3 regions of the Roseibium sp. LAB1 genome follow, and region 2 is predicted to be linked to each of the others. Evidence: riboswitches for the same ligand, from Rfam matches in the RefSeq annotation. Region 2 holds a riboswitch; each other region holds the start of a gene.
The links. A riboswitch is a leader RNA that binds a small molecule or an ion and turns the genes downstream of it on or off. The one in region 2 is predicted to bind thiamine pyrophosphate.
Positions count from the first base shown of each region.

Region 1 (5,890 bases), on a different contig from region 2:
GCACGCTCGCAGGCCAACCGGCAGAAGATTGCCGTCGTCAAGACCTCCGGCCGCCATGCCATCACCCACTGGCAGGTGAAGGAACGCTTCGGCAACGCCGAACAGCCGGCACTCGCTGCGCTGATGGAATGCCGCCTTGAAACAGGACGGACCCACCAGATTCGTGTGCACATGGCCCATATCGGCCACCCGCTGATCGGAGACGATGATTACGGGTCGGGGTTCAAGACCAAGTCCAACCGGCTCGACGAACCGCTCAAAAGCATCGTCAACGGCTTCCACCGGCAGGCCTTGCACGCCGGTCTGCTGGCTTTCGAACACCCTGTAAACGGTAAAACCTTGCGCTTTGAGAGCCCTTACCCGGCTGATTTCGCAAAACTTTTGTCCGGATTACAAAAATTTTAGGATACGTTTTCGTTTTCTGACCATGCAATCGGCCAATTTGGACCTATATTAACAGCTCTTGTGTGCCTGAACGGACACTATTGTGCGTCCGCCTTCCCTCAGAAATGGCTTGCTTGCGTATCACTGCGGGGCAGCGGAAGGAAGGGGTCGCAAACTTGACGAAAGGGGGTGCATGATATGGCCCAAAACGTTCCGACGCTTACAGCAGGGGAAGGCGGTCTCAGCCGGTATCTGGACGAGATTCGCAAGTTTCCGATGCTTCAGCCACAGGAAGAGTACATGCTCGCCAAGCGCTATAAAGAGCATGAGGATCCTGAAGCTGCCGAACGCCTGGTCAATTCCCATCTACGCCTCGTTGCCAAGATTGCCATGGGTTACCGCGGTTACGGCCTGCCGATCGGAGAAGTCGTCTCCGAAGGCAATGTCGGCCTGATGCAAGCGGTCAAGCGCTTTGAGCCGGACAAGGGTTTCCGACTCGCGACCTATGCCATGTGGTGGATCAAGGCAGCCATCCAGGAATACATCCTGAGGTCATGGTCCCTCGTGAAAATGGGGACCACAGCCAATCAGAAACGCCTGTTCTTCAACCTGCGTCGCCTCAAGGGCAAGATCCAGGCGCTGGACGAGGGCGATCTGAAGCCGCATCAGGTATCGGAAATTGCCACCAAGCTCGGTGTGTCCGAGGAGGAAGTGGTGTCCATGAACCGCCGTCTCGGCGGTGATGCCAGCCTGAACGCACCCGTGCGCGCGGAAGCCGATGCCGGCGAATGGCAGGACTGGCTAGTCGATGAAAGCGACAGTCAGGAAACCCTGCTCGCCAATCAGGAAGAGCTGGACATGCGTCGCAAGATGCTGAACGACGCAATGGATGTCCTCAACGAGCGCGAACGCCGCATCTTCGAAGCGCGCCGCCTCTCGGAAGACCCGATGACGCTGGAAGACCTTTCTGGCGAGTTCGGTGTCAGCCGTGAACGTGTGCGCCAGATTGAAGTCCGCGCGTTCGAGAAGGTTCAGAAAGCCGTGCGCAACAGCGCCCGCACCATGGACCAGCCTGCCGCCTGAGACACGCTGCCATAGAGAAACAAAAAAAGCGCTGAAGCCTGGCTCCAGCGCTTTTCTTTTGCCTGAGACGTCTACTCAGCGGATTTCGGCTGTGTAGCTTTCCACCGGCACGACCTTGCTGATCAGGCCGGCTTCGGCCATGAACTCGGCAAAGCGCTGGTAACGGCCTTCGTCGAGTGCGGCCGGGCGCTTTGCAAAACGCGGCAAGGTGTCGAACCAGGCGCGCCTGTTCAGCTCGTCGTTGAGGTTCGGATACGCTTCGACAAAAGCATTCCAGGCTTTTTCCGGATGGTTGCTCAGATAGATGGTTGCCGCTTCCACAGCCGCCAGAAACTTCGCGAAGCGTGGATCGTCCGTCTTGTCCTTGTTGACGACATAGATCAGCTCATCAAAGATCGGCACACCGTTTTCTTCGGGATAGAAAGCCTTGCCCGGTTTGCCTTCGATTTCGAGCTGCGTCAGCTCGAAATTGCGATAAGCGCCAATGACCGCATCCACCTGCCCGGCAAGCAGGGAACCCGACAGCGCGAAATTGACGTTGACCAGCTCGACATCGTCCATGGTCAAACCGGCCGAGCGCAGCATCTGGCCAAGCATAGCATCCTCGAAGCCCGACACGGAAAAACCGACACTCTTGCCCTTCAGATCCTTCAGCTCCTGAATGGGACCATCCTTGAGCACGATCAGCGAATTAAGCGGTGTTTCGACCAGCGTGCCGATCCATTTCAGCGGCAGCTCTTCCTCGATCTGCGCATGAAGCGTCGGCTGATAGGAGACCGCGATATCGCCCTGCCCGGCCGCCACCAGCTTCGGCGGCATCGCCGGATCCGCGGGTTCGATAATCTCCACGTCGAGACCTTCAGCTTCGAAGAAGCCCATGGTCTGCGCAGTCACCAGCGGCGCGTGATCCGGATTGATGAACCAGTCGAGCAGCAGGGTGAGTTTTTCACTGGCCTGAGCCGGGCCGGATGCCAGCAACCCGGCGGCGAGCACGAGAGACAGAATTTGTTTTTTCATGAGGTCCTCCGTTGGACGGCAGCTAGCTGAGCGGCTGCCAGGGAACTAGAAGTCGGGTGAGATGGTTCACGACAAAGCGCATGATCAGCACCATGGCCGCGAGAAGGATCAGGGCGGCGAACATCATGTCCGCCTGCATCCGGTTGCTGCTTTGAAGCATGATGAAGGCAAGGCCACCCTTCGCCCCCGCCCATTCGCCGATGATCGCCCCCATGGGGGCAAATACAGCGGCAACGCGCAGACCGGATGCAAACGCCGGCAGGCCTGACGGCAGGCGGAAGAACCAGAGTTCCTTCACGCGTGACAGACGGTAAAGCCGGGCAAGATCACACAACCCCTGGTCCAGCCGCTGCAGACCGTCGAAGAAGGTCGATGTGACCGTGAAAAAGATGACCAGGATGATGACGACGATCTTGGACGCAAGCCCGAAACCGAGCCAGAGAACCAGGATCGGCGCGATTGCGAACACAGGCAGGGCCTGCGTAACCAGAATGGGTGGCATGGCAAGCCTTGCAGCGACCGGAAACAGCCACAACAGCACGGAAAGCAGTGCCCCCGCCGCAGCCCCGAGCACAAACCCGAGCACTGTTTCAAAGGCGGTGATGCCGGCATGGTGCAGCAGGAAGCCCGCGTGTTTGACAAAGGCTGTAAAGACGCGGTCCGGTCCGGGAAGGATGTAGTGCTGGGTATCGAACACATGGACGATGGCCGCCCAGATCGCAACGGTCAGCAGCAGGCCGAACACGGACCTGGCAACGGCTTTCAGAAAAAACATCATCCGACACGCCCCGTTGCAATGCGCCAACGGAAACGCCTGGGAGCCGATATCGGCAGTCGGATTTGCAGCCACGGCTGCGGTCGCAGACAAATACGCATAGGATCTCCCGTCTTCGGACAAACCGAAAATGACAATGGAGATCCGGGAATAGGCTAAGGATTCCGTCCCTTCGCCGGCATGACCCGGATCAGGTTCTAAGGGTTCGGCATCACGCCATCTCAGCTCCGGTAACCGGAACACCCCTCGGACCAAGGCGGACCATGCCCAATGTGACAGAAAAAGGCAAGCCGCTGTGAAGCGGCTTTTTCAGATTTTCAAACGAGGCAATTGACGCTTAGCCGGCTTGCCAGGCCGTGATTGCCTTTTCGACGGCATCCGCACCGGCCGTACCCTTTTCCAGGGTCAGGATGCCGCGTTTGCCGTTTTCATAAAGCATCGGAATGTCGATCCAGCCGCGCTCACGCAGAAGGGCGAGATTGCGTTGCTGCTCGTTCGGCAGGCTGGACAGGGCAATCCAGAAAAAGCCCGGAGACACCTTCACCGACGCTCCGATCAGCGCATCGCCGCGGGCTTCTTCCGTAGGTTTCATGACCAGACCCGGAACGTTGACGACATCACCCGCAGCAAAATTTTCCGGAAACTCGTACTTGATCTCGACGAGATGGCTGGCCGGCAGAGAGTTATCGTCATTAGGCTTGATACGAATGTCGACTTTCACATCCCGTTCGGGGATTTCGACGGACGCACTCAGGACCGCAAGAGCCTTGCCGTCCAGATTGGTTTCTTCATCGACACCCCAGACGACAGCGCCTTGCGCCGCAGTACCGGCGCCGCCGGATTCTTCGCCCTCTTCATAGAGAATGGAGCGCTGCACCGAAGGATCCGCCGCCGCAGCGGACGGAGCGGGCGCAGTCTCGTCAGGAGAAATAGCCGACAGGTTGTCTTCCGGCACCGCGACCGGACTATCGGCCGCAGCCGGTGTCTGGTCGTTTTCGGCACTCGTCACGATGGACGGCTGGGACGGCGTGGGTGTCACGGCCGCTGGCGCGTCGACCTGAGGAGTTTCCGTGGCCGCAGGCGTATCGGCCTGGCCCGTGATGGTCGTGGTGGTCACGGTACGCGCGTCCGGGGCAACCACATCCGTCTCGCCGTCGTTCAACAGGCGGTCGGTGTTTTTGGAAGGCTCTTCGCCCTCCCCGACCGACGCAGACGTCGAAGGCTCAGGGGTGGTGACCGGCTCGGCTTCGGAAGCCGTTTGCGTAGAGGACGCGGCGGGCACATTGCCGCTGTCCGCAGTCTGATCGCCAGCGGGCATCAGGAAGTAGGCTGCGGCCGCCAGAAGCACCAGCAGCAGGAAGCCGGCAGCGATTGCAATCGGGACGGTGCGGTTACCGGACGACTCACCGCGCAGGGCCTCGGAAGCGCTCGGCTTGGACCGCTTGGCGCGGTCTTTCTTCGGTGCCGGTTCATCCTTGACCTTCCCGGTCTCGCCGGCTTGGTAGGGTTGGTCGACGGAAACAGTTGCGGTGGCGCTTTCAGCAGTTTCGAACAGACCGTCATCAGCCTGTTCCGGTTGCGTCGACCCACCAAACGACGGCTCCTGGCGCTGGGGCACTGCAGACGGATCGGCAGCTTCCTTTGCGTTGTGAACGGCCTGGCTGGCAGCGGTGCCAAGCGCTTCGGCCTGTGTCAGGGTTTCCTTCAGCGGCGAAGGCGCCGGGGTGTCATCAGCCGGCGCAGGTGCGGCTTCTGGCTCCTGCGGCGCGGGAGCTTCCGGCGCGACTTCTGCAGCCGGCTCGGACGGCGGCGGTGTCACAGGCGGTGCCGAAACCTCCGGCGCGGGGGCGGGAGCCTCCACCTTCGGAACTGTCGGGCTGAGACCGAGGCTTTCGCGCGCGGCTTCCGCTTCCACCTTGCGGATGGCTTCTTCAAGTCGCAGCTGCTCCGCCGTAATTTCGGACGGCGCCAGCGGCGGCTCATAGGCTTTCAGCTGATTGACGATGGCATTGCGCGCACGGCTGTAAACGCTTCTGCGTGCAGCACCATTGTTTTCAGGTAAAGACGCGATCGTTTTCTTCAGAATTGAATAGTAATCAGCCATCTTCCTGCCTACCGGCCGACTGCAAGGATCTGTTCTGCGGGCCCGAGATTTCGTTTCATTCTCAGGCTTATAGCAAGTTTTTCGAAAACCGGTGCTATTTCTTCAATATCTTTGCCGCGACAGAGACCCTCACAGTACCCTTTTCCTAACACAGATTTGTTTGCTCGGCACACACATGGAACGCCGAAAACGAGCGGTGGTTGCGTGCGGTGATTCGCAGCACGCAACCTCAGTCCTTAATAATGTGCTTTTAACGTCACAGATCTCAATCCTGGAAGGGATTCTGCACAAGAATTGTGTCGTCCCGTTCCGGACTTGTCGACAGAAGAGCCACCGGAGCACCGATCAGTTCTTCGACATGACGCACATATTTGATCGCCTGGGCCGGCAGATCGGCCCATGTCCGGGCCCCTTCGGTCGATTCCTTCCAGCCCGGCAGGCTTTCGTAGATCGGCTTGACCCGTTCCTGCGCGCCCTGCGAGGCGGGCAGATAGTCGATCCGTTCGCCGTCCAGCTCGTAGCCGATG
Region 1 is NZ_BAAGIB010000001.1:1,967,872-1,973,761, forward strand. It holds gene ACYQ54_RS09200 (RluA family pseudouridine synthase) at 1-405, shown strand, start outside; gene rpoH (RNA polymerase sigma factor RpoH) at 583-1,467, shown strand; gene ACYQ54_RS09210 (ABC transporter substrate-binding protein) at 1,543-2,484, opposite strand; gene ACYQ54_RS09215 (ABC transporter permease) at 2,507-3,262, opposite strand; TPP riboswitch at 3,410-3,516, opposite strand; gene ACYQ54_RS09220 (hypothetical protein) at 3,597-5,363, opposite strand; gene ACYQ54_RS09225 (adenylosuccinate synthase) at 5,629-5,890, opposite strand, start outside.
Region 1: linked by a shared signal. The riboswitch ahead of ACYQ54_RS09215 (ABC transporter permease) and the one ahead of thiO (glycine oxidase ThiO) in region 2 are both predicted to bind thiamine pyrophosphate.

Region 2 (5,890 bases):
CAAGCTTCGCCGAGCCTACTGGATGGTCACGCATGAAAGCTCGCGCCCGCTTCGCCATGTCGCCGCGGCACAAGATTTTCTGCGCGATCAAGTCGCGCGCGACAAGGCAATGTTCGGGTAGCGGAAGCCATCAGAGACAGGTACTGCTACCGCCAGCGGGCAGTGGCCTTTATCCATTCCTGCGTGCGGGCTTCCGGATCGACATTGCGGGTGATGTCGGTGACGACGGCCGCGATATCTGCACCATTCTCGAACACACCCGGCAAGCGCTCCGGATTGAGACCGCCGATGGCCACCAGAGGCAGGCCACCGATTTGCTGCTTCCAGCGGCCAATCTTTTCGACACCTTGTGGCGCCCATTTCATCTCTTTCAGGATCGTCGGATAGACGGGACCAAGCGCGACATAGTCGGGCTCGACGGAAAGTGCTGTCTCCAGCTCTTCACCGTCATGTGTCGACACACCAAGCTTCAAATCCGCGTTGCGAATGGCCGCAACGTCGGCGTCGGCAAGGTCTTCCTGGCCAAGGTGGACAAAATCGCACCCCTGTTCGATCGCCAGTTGCCAATAGTCGTTTACGACAAGCTGGCAGCCGTATTTCTCGCAAACGATCTTTGATGCTGCGATTTCCTTGCGCAGGATGTCATCCGCCGCGTCCTTGATGCGCAACTGGACCAGTTTGACGCCGAGCGGTATCAACCGCGCGATCCAGTCTGAACTGTCAACAATGAGGTAAAAGGGATCAAGTTTCATTCGAAAACCGCCATTCCAAGAACCGGGGTAGAGGGAACCGCCATGTCGCGGGGTTCCAGGGGTTGTGCTTCATAGGCCAGCCGTCCGGCTTCAATTGCCTGGGCGAAAGCCCTTGCCATGGCGACAGGGTCTCCGGACTTTGCGACGGCCGTATTCAGCAGCACCGCATCGAACCCGAGTTCAAGAACCGTTGCGGCATGAGACGGACGGCCAAGGCCTGCATCCACCACCAGCGGAACTCCGCTGAAATGGCTGCGATAGGCTCTGAGGCCATCCGGATTGACCGGCCCCCTCGCCGAACCGATCGGGGCGCACCAGGGCATCAACACCTGGCAGCCCGCCTCAAGCAACCGTTCGCCGACGACAATATCGTCCGTCGTGTAGGGAAACACCTTGAAGCCGTCTTCAGTCAGAATACGGGCAGCTTCCACAAGGCCGAAGACATCCGGCTGAAGACTGTCGTGATGACCGATCACTTCCAGCTTGATCCAGTCTGTTGCGAAGAGATCCCGTGCCATCCTGGCCGTCGTCACGGCTTCTTTCACCGAGTGGCAACCAGCGGTGTTCGGCAACACCTTGACCTGAAGCTCTCGGATGAGGTCCCAGAACCGGCCACCGGCGCCGCTGCCAGCCGTCTCGCGCCGTAGGGACACTGTCAGAATTTGAGCGCCAGAGGCCTTCACAGCCTCGGCCAAAATCTGCGGAGACGGATATTGCGCTGTCCCGAGCAAGAACCTGGAGGCGACTGCTTCACCATAGAAATTCAGCAAGAGCGTTATCCTCCCTGCATCGGCGACAGGATCTCGATGCGGTCGCCAGCCTGCAGGACGCAATCGCCCCTCTCATCAGCGCTCACCAGATCGCCGTTGCGGGCTGTGGCAAGGAATTCATGGTCATAGGCCAGTTCCTCCAGAAGAGCTGCCAGCGTCGCACTGGCAACCTCCTGCGGTTCGCCGTTAATGGTTAGATTCAAGGCTCTTCTCCTGAAGATGTTGCATGATCCCGCTTGCTGCCTCGATGGCAAAATGCGGGGCAAGCAGAAAGCCGTGCCGGTAAAAGCCGTTCAAGGACAGCGTCTTGCCTGTCCAGGCGAGACGGGGAAGGTTGTCGGGATAGGCTGGGCGCAGGCCTGCACCGGTTTCGATGATCTTGGCTTCTGCAAAACCCGGATGCAGGCTATAGGCGGCGTTGAGAAGTTCCATGGTGGAGCGGACACTGACCGGGCCCCGGTCGCTGCTTTCGATCATCGTTGCTCCGACCATAAAAACCCCGTTGTCGCGAGGCACCACATAGACCGGGATACGGGGATGCAGAAAGCGCACGGGCCGCGAAAGTGTGACATCCGGTGCATGCAGGATCAGCATTTCACCTCGAACAGGACGAAGGTTCGGATCCGGAGAGGCCATTCCCGTACAATCGACGACAAGATCAGCTGCCGAGGTGAAATCCTGTGTCCCGAATCTGACCCGCGCGCCGCTTTCAGAGACCTTTGCCCGCAATGACTTGAGGGCCTGACGCGGATCGATATGGGCTTCTTCGGCGAAATAGAGCCCCTTCGCAAATCGACCTGCAAGATCCGGCTCAAGTGTGCCCAGCGCCTCACGGTCGAGCCAGGTAAAGCCACTGGTCCGGGAGGCAAATCGGCTCAGTTCGCCGGCATCACGCGGGGCAGCCACAACCAATGTTCCGTTACGCCGCACGTGCCCCGGCAGAACCTCACCCCACCAACTGATCGAGGACCGTCCGAACCGCAGGACATCTTCTTCGGCATTTTCCCTTTCACACCACGGGGCCAGCATGCCACCTGCGAGCCAGGACGCACTGGCTGACAGGTCCTGATGCTTTTCCAGCAGTTCGACCTGCGCACCGCGCGTGACAAGCTCATGCGCAAGCGCCAAACCAGCGACACCGGCCCCTTTGACGCCGATTTTCATTCCGCCCCCTCCCCCTGGGAGAACGTCAGTTGCTCGCTGCAGCGGGGGTTTGTGTGGACCGCCAGCATTCAACGCCTCTTCGCACGGACCGGTTCTGGTCCTGCTGTTCGGTCATTCAGTTCGGGAAGGTGGCCGTGGGTGACGCATTGCGGTAGCAACTGCACCTGGCCGAGAACACCTTCCCTTCGCCAGCATGACCTGGATCAGGTTCGTCGGGTCCCTGCACTGCGCGGTCGCGCCAGCAGTATCTCAGCCCCTTGTCGAGGCCCCCCGGGTGAGCCCCTGTTGTGCCGCTCGTCGGGTGCAACTGTCAAGAGACCGGACGGTCTTCAGCCCTGTTCCTGACAATCAGCCAGAAAGTCGTCGATCTCGGCAAGGGTCCGAAGACGATGGACTGTCAGATGGTGCGGAGGTTCGCGGTAGATGCGCTCCAGCTTGGCTCTGGCCGAGTGTCTGGTTCGCCATATGAAGCTCAGAAACTCGATGGTTTGCCAGTTGAACTGCTCGGGGCAACCTTCTGCCAGGTCCGGCCTGCTCTGTCCGTGGTATTTCACTGACCGCTTCAGCACCCGAAAAATGCGGCGCAGGACCGGAACGTCAAGCCAGATGAAGGTGTCGGCGCGTTCGACACGCTCCGCGTAAGTACTTGAATGGCCGCCTTCGAAGATCCAGGCATCCTTCAGATGGACCTCATGCGTCATCCGGTCTTTCTCTTCCCGCGTCCGTTCATTCCAACCGGAACGGTAGTGGATCTTATCCATATGATAGACCGGCAGTCCGGTTTTCTGGCCCAGGGCAACGGCAAGCGTGCTTTTGCCCGAGCCCGGGCCTCCAACAATCATCACGCGTTTCATGTCGCACCAAACAAAAACCAGGAAGGGCCGGTCGTTATACAGATTGCGCAGCGGATGAAAAACCGAAACAGACTGTTCAATGGACACCTCAGCTCCTCCAGCCCTATCTAGATTGCAAGACGGCATATTCTTTGATGGAGAGGCAGATGAGCTGGTTGAATACCCCTGATCCCGTGGCGGGAAATGCTGCAAGCTGTGACCCGATCGAGACGATCATCGTACCGCGAACTTCCGATCTCGGCGGTTTTTCCGTAAGGCGCGCCTTGCCATCCGCCAGGCGCCGGATGGTGGGTCCGTTCATTTTCTTCGACCAGATGGGTCCTGCCGAACTGCTGGTGGGTGGCGGCATTGATGTCCGCCCGCATCCTCACATCGGGTTGGCAACCGTGACCTATCTCTTCGAAGGAGAGATGTATCATCGTGACAGCCTCGGAACGGAGATTGCGATTGCCCCCGGTGCTCTGAACTGGATGAGCGCCGGCAAGGGCATCGTGCATTCCGAACGTGAGAGGCCGGAACGCCTGCAGGAAAAACGTCCCCTGTTCGGCCTGCAGAGCTGGGTGGCCTTGCCTAAACACCTGGAAGAGACCGACCCGACCTTCCAGCATCACGGCACCGAGGAACAGCCGGAGTTTTCCGACAAGGGCGCCACGGTCAAACTGATCGCCGGCGACCTCTACGGACACAAGGCCCCCGTCAAGACAGCCTCGGACATGTTCTATGCCGACATCTCGCTGGAACCGGGGGCGAAAATACCGCTGGATGCCGGATGGGAGGAACGCGGCCTTTATACGGTCGCGGGCCAGATCACCATCGCCGGCCAGACCTTCGATCCGGCCCAACTACTGGTGTTCAAACCGGGTGACCATCTGGTGATCGAAAACACCGCGCCTTTTCCAGCAAGGTTCGTTGTGCTTGGAGGTGAACCGATGGATGGCCGCCGCTATATCTGGTGGAACTTCGTGTCTTCATCAAAAGAGCGCATCGAGCAGGCCAAGGAAGACTGGCGGCTCGGCCGTTTTGACACCGTTCCCGGTGACGCGGAAGAGTTCATTCCCCTGCCTGAGCGTCCGGGGCCCTGACACTCCAGCCGCTTTCCAGAGGGGGCGCTTTTTCAAACCTGTCAGCGGGCCGGATCAGATCCGGCTCGCCAAAGTCCAGAATGATGTTGAGACGCTGGCTGGCCAGCGGATCACCCGTCAAATTGGGATCCTCCGGTGCAACCGATAGCCGTACACCTCGATGGGTTGTCTCAAGCTGCCTGAAACCGGAAACAGCCTCACGGAACACTTCCGGCACTGTCCAGCCATAGCGAACAGCCAGGGCGTCGATTACCAGCCAGACCGCATCCAGTCCGATCTGCATCTGGCGGGGATCTTCCACCACCAGCTTCAGTCGCAAATAGTCGATCCTGTTTTCCGAAGGTCCACGCAGCAGGAAGAAGAGAGTTGTCGAGCCATAGTCGACGCTCGGCGTGGTCAGGGGCACAAGATCGGAGGCACATTGCCAACGGTCCGCACTGAATGGTGCCCGGCGCCAACCGGGATTTCCCAATCCCAGTGATCTCAGCTCGTCACAGAGTTGGTCAGGCTGCCCCAAAAAGCTGCGCTTCAGCTCCGCGGACAGTTCCGGTTCCGGAGCCAGCAGCACTTCCTTGGCCGGAGCCTGCAGCGACGAAAGCGGGTCCGGCACCAATGGCGATGACTGGGCACTGTCTTCGTTACTCTGTTGGGCAACGTGCAGGATCAGCCCGCCACCAGCGAAACCGGCAGCCAGAAGCGCGAGAGTTCCCCAGATGTAGTACGGCGTCACGAACGGGCGGTTGCGAGACCTGGGGACATGTGGCGATTGGTCTGCCCTCTCGGTCTTGGCGCCTTCCGACAGCGTTTCCATGTCCGGTTCGGCCCAGCGCGGTCCCGTTGAACGACGCCCTGGCCTCGGCCTGGATTGCCTGCCCCTGCCCGTCCGGTCTGCCGACACTGCAGCCGATCCAAGCAAATGCCTGAGCTTGTCTGCTAAACCCGCCATTCAGTCCCTTAATACCGCGATCCTCGACCGTTTGGTCCAAGGCTCGGGTTTTATCAAACCAATACCTTGAAAAGGCAACCGGATACCTGTCATGTAAGCGCCGCTTCAACGGTCGCGCAGTGAAACGAAATACTCGCGCCCGAACCGAACCCGATGAGACCCTGAATGCCCACCTTTCCAGGCGACACACCCGACCTGCGCCGCGCGATTATAGAGACTGCCCGCGCCCTGCCCCGTCTCGGGTTGACGAAAGGCACATCCGGAAATGTCAGTGCACGCATCGAATCCGGTTTTTTGGTGACACCATCTGGAACGCCCTATG
Region 2 is NZ_BAAGIB010000004.1:360,391-366,280, forward strand. It holds gene ACYQ54_RS23075 (LysR family transcriptional regulator) at 1-121, shown strand, start outside; gene ACYQ54_RS23080 (thiamine phosphate synthase) at 147-752, opposite strand; gene ACYQ54_RS23085 (thiazole synthase) at 749-1,522, opposite strand; gene thiS (sulfur carrier protein ThiS) at 1,528-1,725, opposite strand; gene thiO (glycine oxidase ThiO) at 1,709-2,686, opposite strand; TPP riboswitch at 2,849-2,969, opposite strand; gene ACYQ54_RS23100 (P-loop NTPase family protein) at 3,016-3,528, opposite strand; gene ACYQ54_RS23105 (pirin family protein) at 3,687-4,622, shown strand; gene ACYQ54_RS23110 (DUF6030 family protein) at 4,591-5,433, opposite strand; gene ACYQ54_RS23115 (class II aldolase/adducin family protein) at 5,734-5,890, shown strand, end outside.

Region 3 (5,890 bases), on a different contig from region 2:
TCTGTTCTCTAAGCGCAAAACCGCCTGCAAAGGCCGAGTTTGCAACCACTGATAGAGCTGCAGCTGTAGTAGCAAGTAGAACTGATTTCTTGTTTGCCCACGGCATTAAGTTTCCTCCCATCCCTTAGCCACCGGATGTTTCATGACAACCTGACACAGGGTTTTAGGAGAACGCCGTCCGTTTCAACTGAATAATTACGCCAGTTCTGCCGTCATTTCTTCATGCTGCAATGCGAAATGCGCGGCATTTTTCGTAAGGAATGCTGCGTAGACGATCAAAACACTTCAAAAAGGACAGGTTCCAAGTCTCTTCGTCACCGGACCGACACACTTTCAAACATTTGCCTAAAAAATAAGCACTTAAAATGTCAGCTTCCCATAACGTAATTTAACCCTGAATCGTTGCGGCTTTGCCACAGGTTTCGCCACGGAATGTGGATCGCTTGTAGGACAAGTCCTTTGAAATTCCTTGGTAAAAACGCCAATCACCTTTCCTAACGGAATGTCGATCCGCGCACTACGGCACTTCAAGCTGGAGGCTTGCGCTGACACTTTGTCAGGAAGTTTTACTGCGCCTGATGCGTTTGTTTCACGCGTGATTCCGGAATGACAGGCTGACCGGTTGCAAGCTGCGAACCGGCAGGTTGCACCGGTTCGCGCGCAAAGATCATCTCGGGATCCATTAGCAGTCCTGTCGGCGGCCTGGAGTGGCCGGTCTAACCGTCCCGGGCTTCCAGGAAACGGCGCATGGCAACGTCGCTCCAGGGGGCCAGACGGGCTCTGGCAGCCATATGGCTTTCGTAGATCCTCTGACTGAGCGCATCCTTGCTCGCAAATTCCGCCAGCACGACTGCCGCGGTCTCCCGCAGCGCATCCAGCACATCATCGGGATAAGAGCGAACGGTGACGCCGTCTTCTTCCTGCAGGAGCTTCAGGGCGCCGGCATTTTCCCATTCGCTTTCGGCAAGCGACCGGCCGTTTTCGGCTTTGCAGGCTTCCAGAATGATCGCGCGAAGATCTTCCGGCAGGCCTTCCAGCGCCACCTTGTTGAACAGCGCTTCGCCGGTGCCATTGGGCTCATGGAAGCCGGGCGTGTAATAGGATTTGGCAGCTTTCTGGAATCCCATTGCCCGGTCCGACCATGGCCCCAGGAATTCCGTCGCATCCAGCACGCCGCTATCCAGTGCCTGGAACAATTCGCCGGGTGGCAGACTGACAGGGGTTGCCCCGAGCCGGTGCATCACTTCACCGCCCAGGCCCGGCATGCGGATCTTCAGCCCCTTGAGGTCGTCCAGCGTGTTGATCTCGCGCTTGAACCAGCCGCCCATCTGGACACCGGTGTTCCCGGCCATTACGGGTCGCAGCCCGAAGGGGGCATAAAGCTCGTCCCAAAGCGCCTGGCCGCCGCCCTGCTCTATCCAGGTGATGTGCTCATGCGGCAGAAGGCCGAAGGGTATCGCCGTGAAATAGACCGAAGCCGGGATCTTGCCCTGCCAGAAAAAAGAGGCCGTATGCGCCATCTGCGCCGTGCCTGCGGAAACCGCCTCGAACACGCCCAGAGCCGGCACCAGTTCACCAGCGGCATAAAGCCGGACGCGCAGCCGTCCACCGGACATCAGTTCGATCCGGTCTGCAATCCGCTGCGCCGTGACCCCAGGCCCCGGCAGGTTTTTCGGCCAGGAGGTGACCATCTTCCATTCCAGCGTCGCCTGCTCCTGCGCCACCGCAGGGGCAGCCAATGCGCTTGCCCCGGCAGCGGCGGATGCCCCCAGAAGCCCTCTGCGGCTGATCTGTCCGGTTTTGGTCATTGGCTGATCGGTCATCTCACTTGCTCCAGAACGCGTGGAAATGATGAACAGGCCCGTGACCACTGCCAATGTGAAGCGTATCGGCAGCAGCTATCGCGGCCTGAATGTAGGATTTGGCGGACTTCACGGCCTCTTCCATGCCTTGCCCCTTGGCAAGACCCGAGGCAATTGCCGACGACAGGGTACAGCCGGTGCCATGGGTGTTGTCTGTCTTGATCCGGTCGGACCGCAGCCAGACTGCATTGCCTTCGCGGTCCAGCAGGAGATCCGCGCTTTTCGCCCCTGCCCCGTGTCCGCCCTTGAGCAGAACCGCGTTGGCGCCAAGACCGAGCAGACGCTCTGCCTGTGCGTGCATCTGGGCTTCATCCGCCGCAACCTCGCCCTGCAGCATGCGGGCTGCTTCATGAAGGTTCGGTGTAACGATATCCGCCAGAGGCAGCAGCAGGGCGATCAACGTGTCCACCGCACTGTCCGCCAGCAAGGGGTCACCGGAAGCGGCCACCATCACAGGGTCAAGCACGACCGGGCCCGTCTCAAGTACCTTTAGTCCCTCCGCCACCACCTCGATCGTATCAACGCGTGACAGCATGCCGATCTTGGTTGCCGTAACTGCAAGATCGGAGAAGACCGCCGTCATCTGGGCCCGCACGAAGTCCGGTGGAACGTCATGAATGGCGCTGACACCAAGCGTGTTCTGCGCCGTTAGCGCCGCAATGACGCTGGCACCGAAGACGCCGTTGGCGGAAAAGGTCTTGAGATCTGCCTGAATGCCGGCTCCGCCACCGGAATCCGATCCTGCAATGGTCACCGCGATTGCGGTCATGAAAGCCTCCTGGGTGTAAATGCGGCTGAGCCTGCGTCAGCCGGTCTTGAGACGGGCTTCAATGTCGCGGTCGGTTAGGGAAAACAGCGCGTCAAGCAATTCGGGCACGAGAGTGCCCGGCCCACCTGCCCGGCCGGCTGCGATTTCGCCGGCGATGTTGAAGACGGACAGTCCGCAAGCGGCCGCCAGCGCCCGGTCCTTTTCGACACTGAGAAACGCTGCCAGAACCGCACCGCCTGCGCAGCCGGTGGCTGTCACGCGTGACATCAGCGGATCGCCGTTGCGCAGCAGAAAATCCTCACCGCGGCTTTCGACCCTGTCTTCGGGGCCGGTCACGGCAAAAACCGTTCCGGCCTCGATCAATGCATCGGCATCCGCCCGCTCCGGCAAGAGAGCGGTGAGTTCTTCCGGATTGAGCCGCACCAGATCCGGGTTCAGGGCCATAAGTTCGCGCGCATAGGCGCAGCGCACGGGAGACCGGTTGACGAAGACCGGATCGACGCAAACCGGACGTCCGGCAGTCCTGGCGGCCTCTATTGCGAGCGGAATGGCTGCACGGCGCTCCTCGTCAAGGGTGCCGAGGTTCACCAGCAGCGCATCAGCCCCGCCGGCAAAAGCCGCAACTTCCTCCCGCGCGATGGTCATGGAGGGAACGGCACCGAGCGCAAGCAGCACATTGGCGGTGAAGCTTTGCGCGACAGCGTTTGTGATGGCGTGAACGCGCGGGGTTTTCTGTCGCACCCTTTCCAGAAGGGTGAAGACCTGTTCGGCGCTCAGGGCCTGCGTGGACGCAGCGACGGAAAGGCTCATGACGGCTCTCCTGTGACGGAAAACCCGTTGCCGGTATTCCGGAAAGGACGTGTTGCGGGGTGAGGTGTGTGCATCATGATCTCAAATCCCTCCGCCGGTATCAGCCGGATCAGGTTCAAGGAGTTGGCAGGCTGCCTCTCAGCCCGGTCCTGCATGGCCGGGCACCCCCATGAGATGCTTGCACTGCTAACAAGGTGTCCGCGCGATTGCAAGACCCGGCACGTGCAGGCCGGCCACTCGGCAATTGACTGGCGCGAGGAGATGGGCGATGTCCTAGTCTGCTTTTGTGAATCTGTTGCCCGGCAAGTCTGGCTGACCGAACAGCCCGGCTGATGGTTCAGGTGACACGTTCACCCACTTCAAACACCAACTGCCCGGAGCGCCCCATGGTACCGTTTTTCGTGATGATCAAATGCCAGTTGGGCAAGACCTACCAGGTTGCCAACGCGATCGCCGATGCGGAAATCGCGTCCGAAGTCTATTCCACCTCCGGCGACTACGATCTTCTGGTGAAATTCTATGTCGAGGACGGATCGGACATCGGCCATTTCGTGAACGAAAAAGTCCATCCGATCGACGGCATTCAGGACACCAAAACCATCATTACCTTCAAGGCCTTCTAACGTCAGACCCGGACATATTTCATGCATCTCATTAAATCAGCAGCCCTTTGCCTGACACTTGCCCTTGCTCCGCTCGGCACCACCGCATCAGCGCAAGGCATGCCGCCGGAGCAGATCAAGCAGATCCTGGACCTCACCAAGGCCAACTGGGTGTCCTTTCGCGACTGGCAGGGCCAGGAACTGATCTATTTCACGCACCTGGAATCCTGGAAGTGCGGCATCGACTATGTCTTCTACGGACTGAACGACGGCCCGATCGACCAGGAATGGCAACTGGAAGCCTGCGATCCGGACAACCCCAACGTCGTACTCAAGGACAAGCCGTATCTGGAGCTTCCAGCCGCGTCGGCCCAGTCGATCAGCGTACAGCTGATCTTCAAGGACGGCACCAAGAGCGCCGTTGAACGGTTCGAGTACAAGCCGCAGTAAGGTCCGGATAGAAAACTTCACATTTCCACCGTCATTCCGGACAAGCGCAGCAACGCTTCGCGCAGATCCGGAATCCAGCGCATCTGTGTGAGTGGAGCGAACGCTTCTCTCTTCGGGTAACGCCGCGCCTATGGCGCGAAACAAGTCCGGATTCCGGATCGGCGCTCGGCTTTGCCTCACTTGTCTGGAATGACTGTGGACAGGTCGTAATCCTGGAAATTTCGACCTAAGACTTTGACGGCGACGACGCCCGGCGGGCCTTGGTCCTGTCCAGGCCGAGCTTGTGCTCGCGGTAGATGACGAAGATGCCGGCGGCAATCACGATCAGCGCGCCGAGCACCACGGCGGGCAGTGGCGTTTCGCTAAAGACAACCCAGCCGACGATGATCGCCCACAGCATGTTGACGTAATCGAACGGCGCAATGGTGGAAGCATCGGCAAACCGGTAGCTCTGGGTCAGCAGGATCTGGCCGACACCGCCGGCCAGACCGATCAGCAGAAGCAGCCCGGCGGTGGGCAGGTCCGGCACGATCCACGCTTGCCCCGGTAGCAGAAAGCCGAGCGGCAGCGTGAGCAGCGATAGCACCGAAGACATTCCGGCGAACCAGGTGACGATGGTTGACGTGCGTTCCGTCTCGCACAATTTGCGCACGGTGATCATGGCAAGCGCCGCAAACCCGGCGCCCATCACGCCGATCAAGGCACCTATCATCGAATTGTTGTCTATTTCCGCATCGCCCAGATGTGGCGACAGCACCACCAGAATGCCGACAAAGCCGACACCGACCGCGCTCCAGCGGTAGACCCGCACCTTTTCACCAAGAAGAAGAAACGCCAGCACCACCACGAAGAGCGGCGATGCGAACCCGATGGCCGTCGCATCCGGCAGAGGCAGCAGGGACAACGCCGTGAAACCGCAGACCATCGCCGTCAGCCCGACGGACGCCCGGGTGAGATGACCAAGTGGGTTGGCCGTTTTGAAAGCCAGCCCAAGCTCCCGGCGCATCGCCACCATGATCAGCACCGGAAACAGTCCGAAGAAATTCCGCGCGAACACAAGCTCACCGATCGGCACATGCTCCGCGGCAATCTTGAGAGCCGTCGCCATGACGAAGAATACCATGGTGGAAGCCACTTTCAGCGATATTCCGATGAGGGGAGCCTGCCGGGTCATCCCGGTGGGCGCCGGAGGTCCGGAAAAACGGGACTTCTGGCTCAAGAACGCCATGACAACTTCCAGGTCCGGCTTTTCAATGACAAATCCCACGGTGTACCGGTCCAATGAACCGTGGGAAGAACCAGTTCGACTGGCCCTTCGAATGCAGCATATCAAGAAACGTCACGCAAACAGGATGCGAGTATGCGGGGCGTGAAGTGAAGGGCCTTCAGTATTTGAC
Region 3 is NZ_BAAGIB010000001.1:914,073-919,962, forward strand. It holds gene ACYQ54_RS04330 (OmpP1/FadL family transporter) at 1-121, opposite strand, end outside; gene ACYQ54_RS04335 (TRAP transporter substrate-binding protein) at 717-1,823, opposite strand; gene thiD (bifunctional hydroxymethylpyrimidine kinase/phosphomethylpyrimidine kinase) at 1,825-2,631, opposite strand; gene thiM (hydroxyethylthiazole kinase) at 2,668-3,441, opposite strand; TPP riboswitch at 3,510-3,620, opposite strand; gene ACYQ54_RS04350 (Lrp/AsnC ligand binding domain-containing protein) at 3,828-4,064, shown strand; gene ACYQ54_RS04355 (hypothetical protein) at 4,086-4,493, shown strand; gene ACYQ54_RS04360 (DMT family transporter) at 4,720-5,760, opposite strand.
Region 3: linked by a shared signal. The riboswitch ahead of thiM (hydroxyethylthiazole kinase) and the one ahead of thiO (glycine oxidase ThiO) in region 2 are both predicted to bind thiamine pyrophosphate.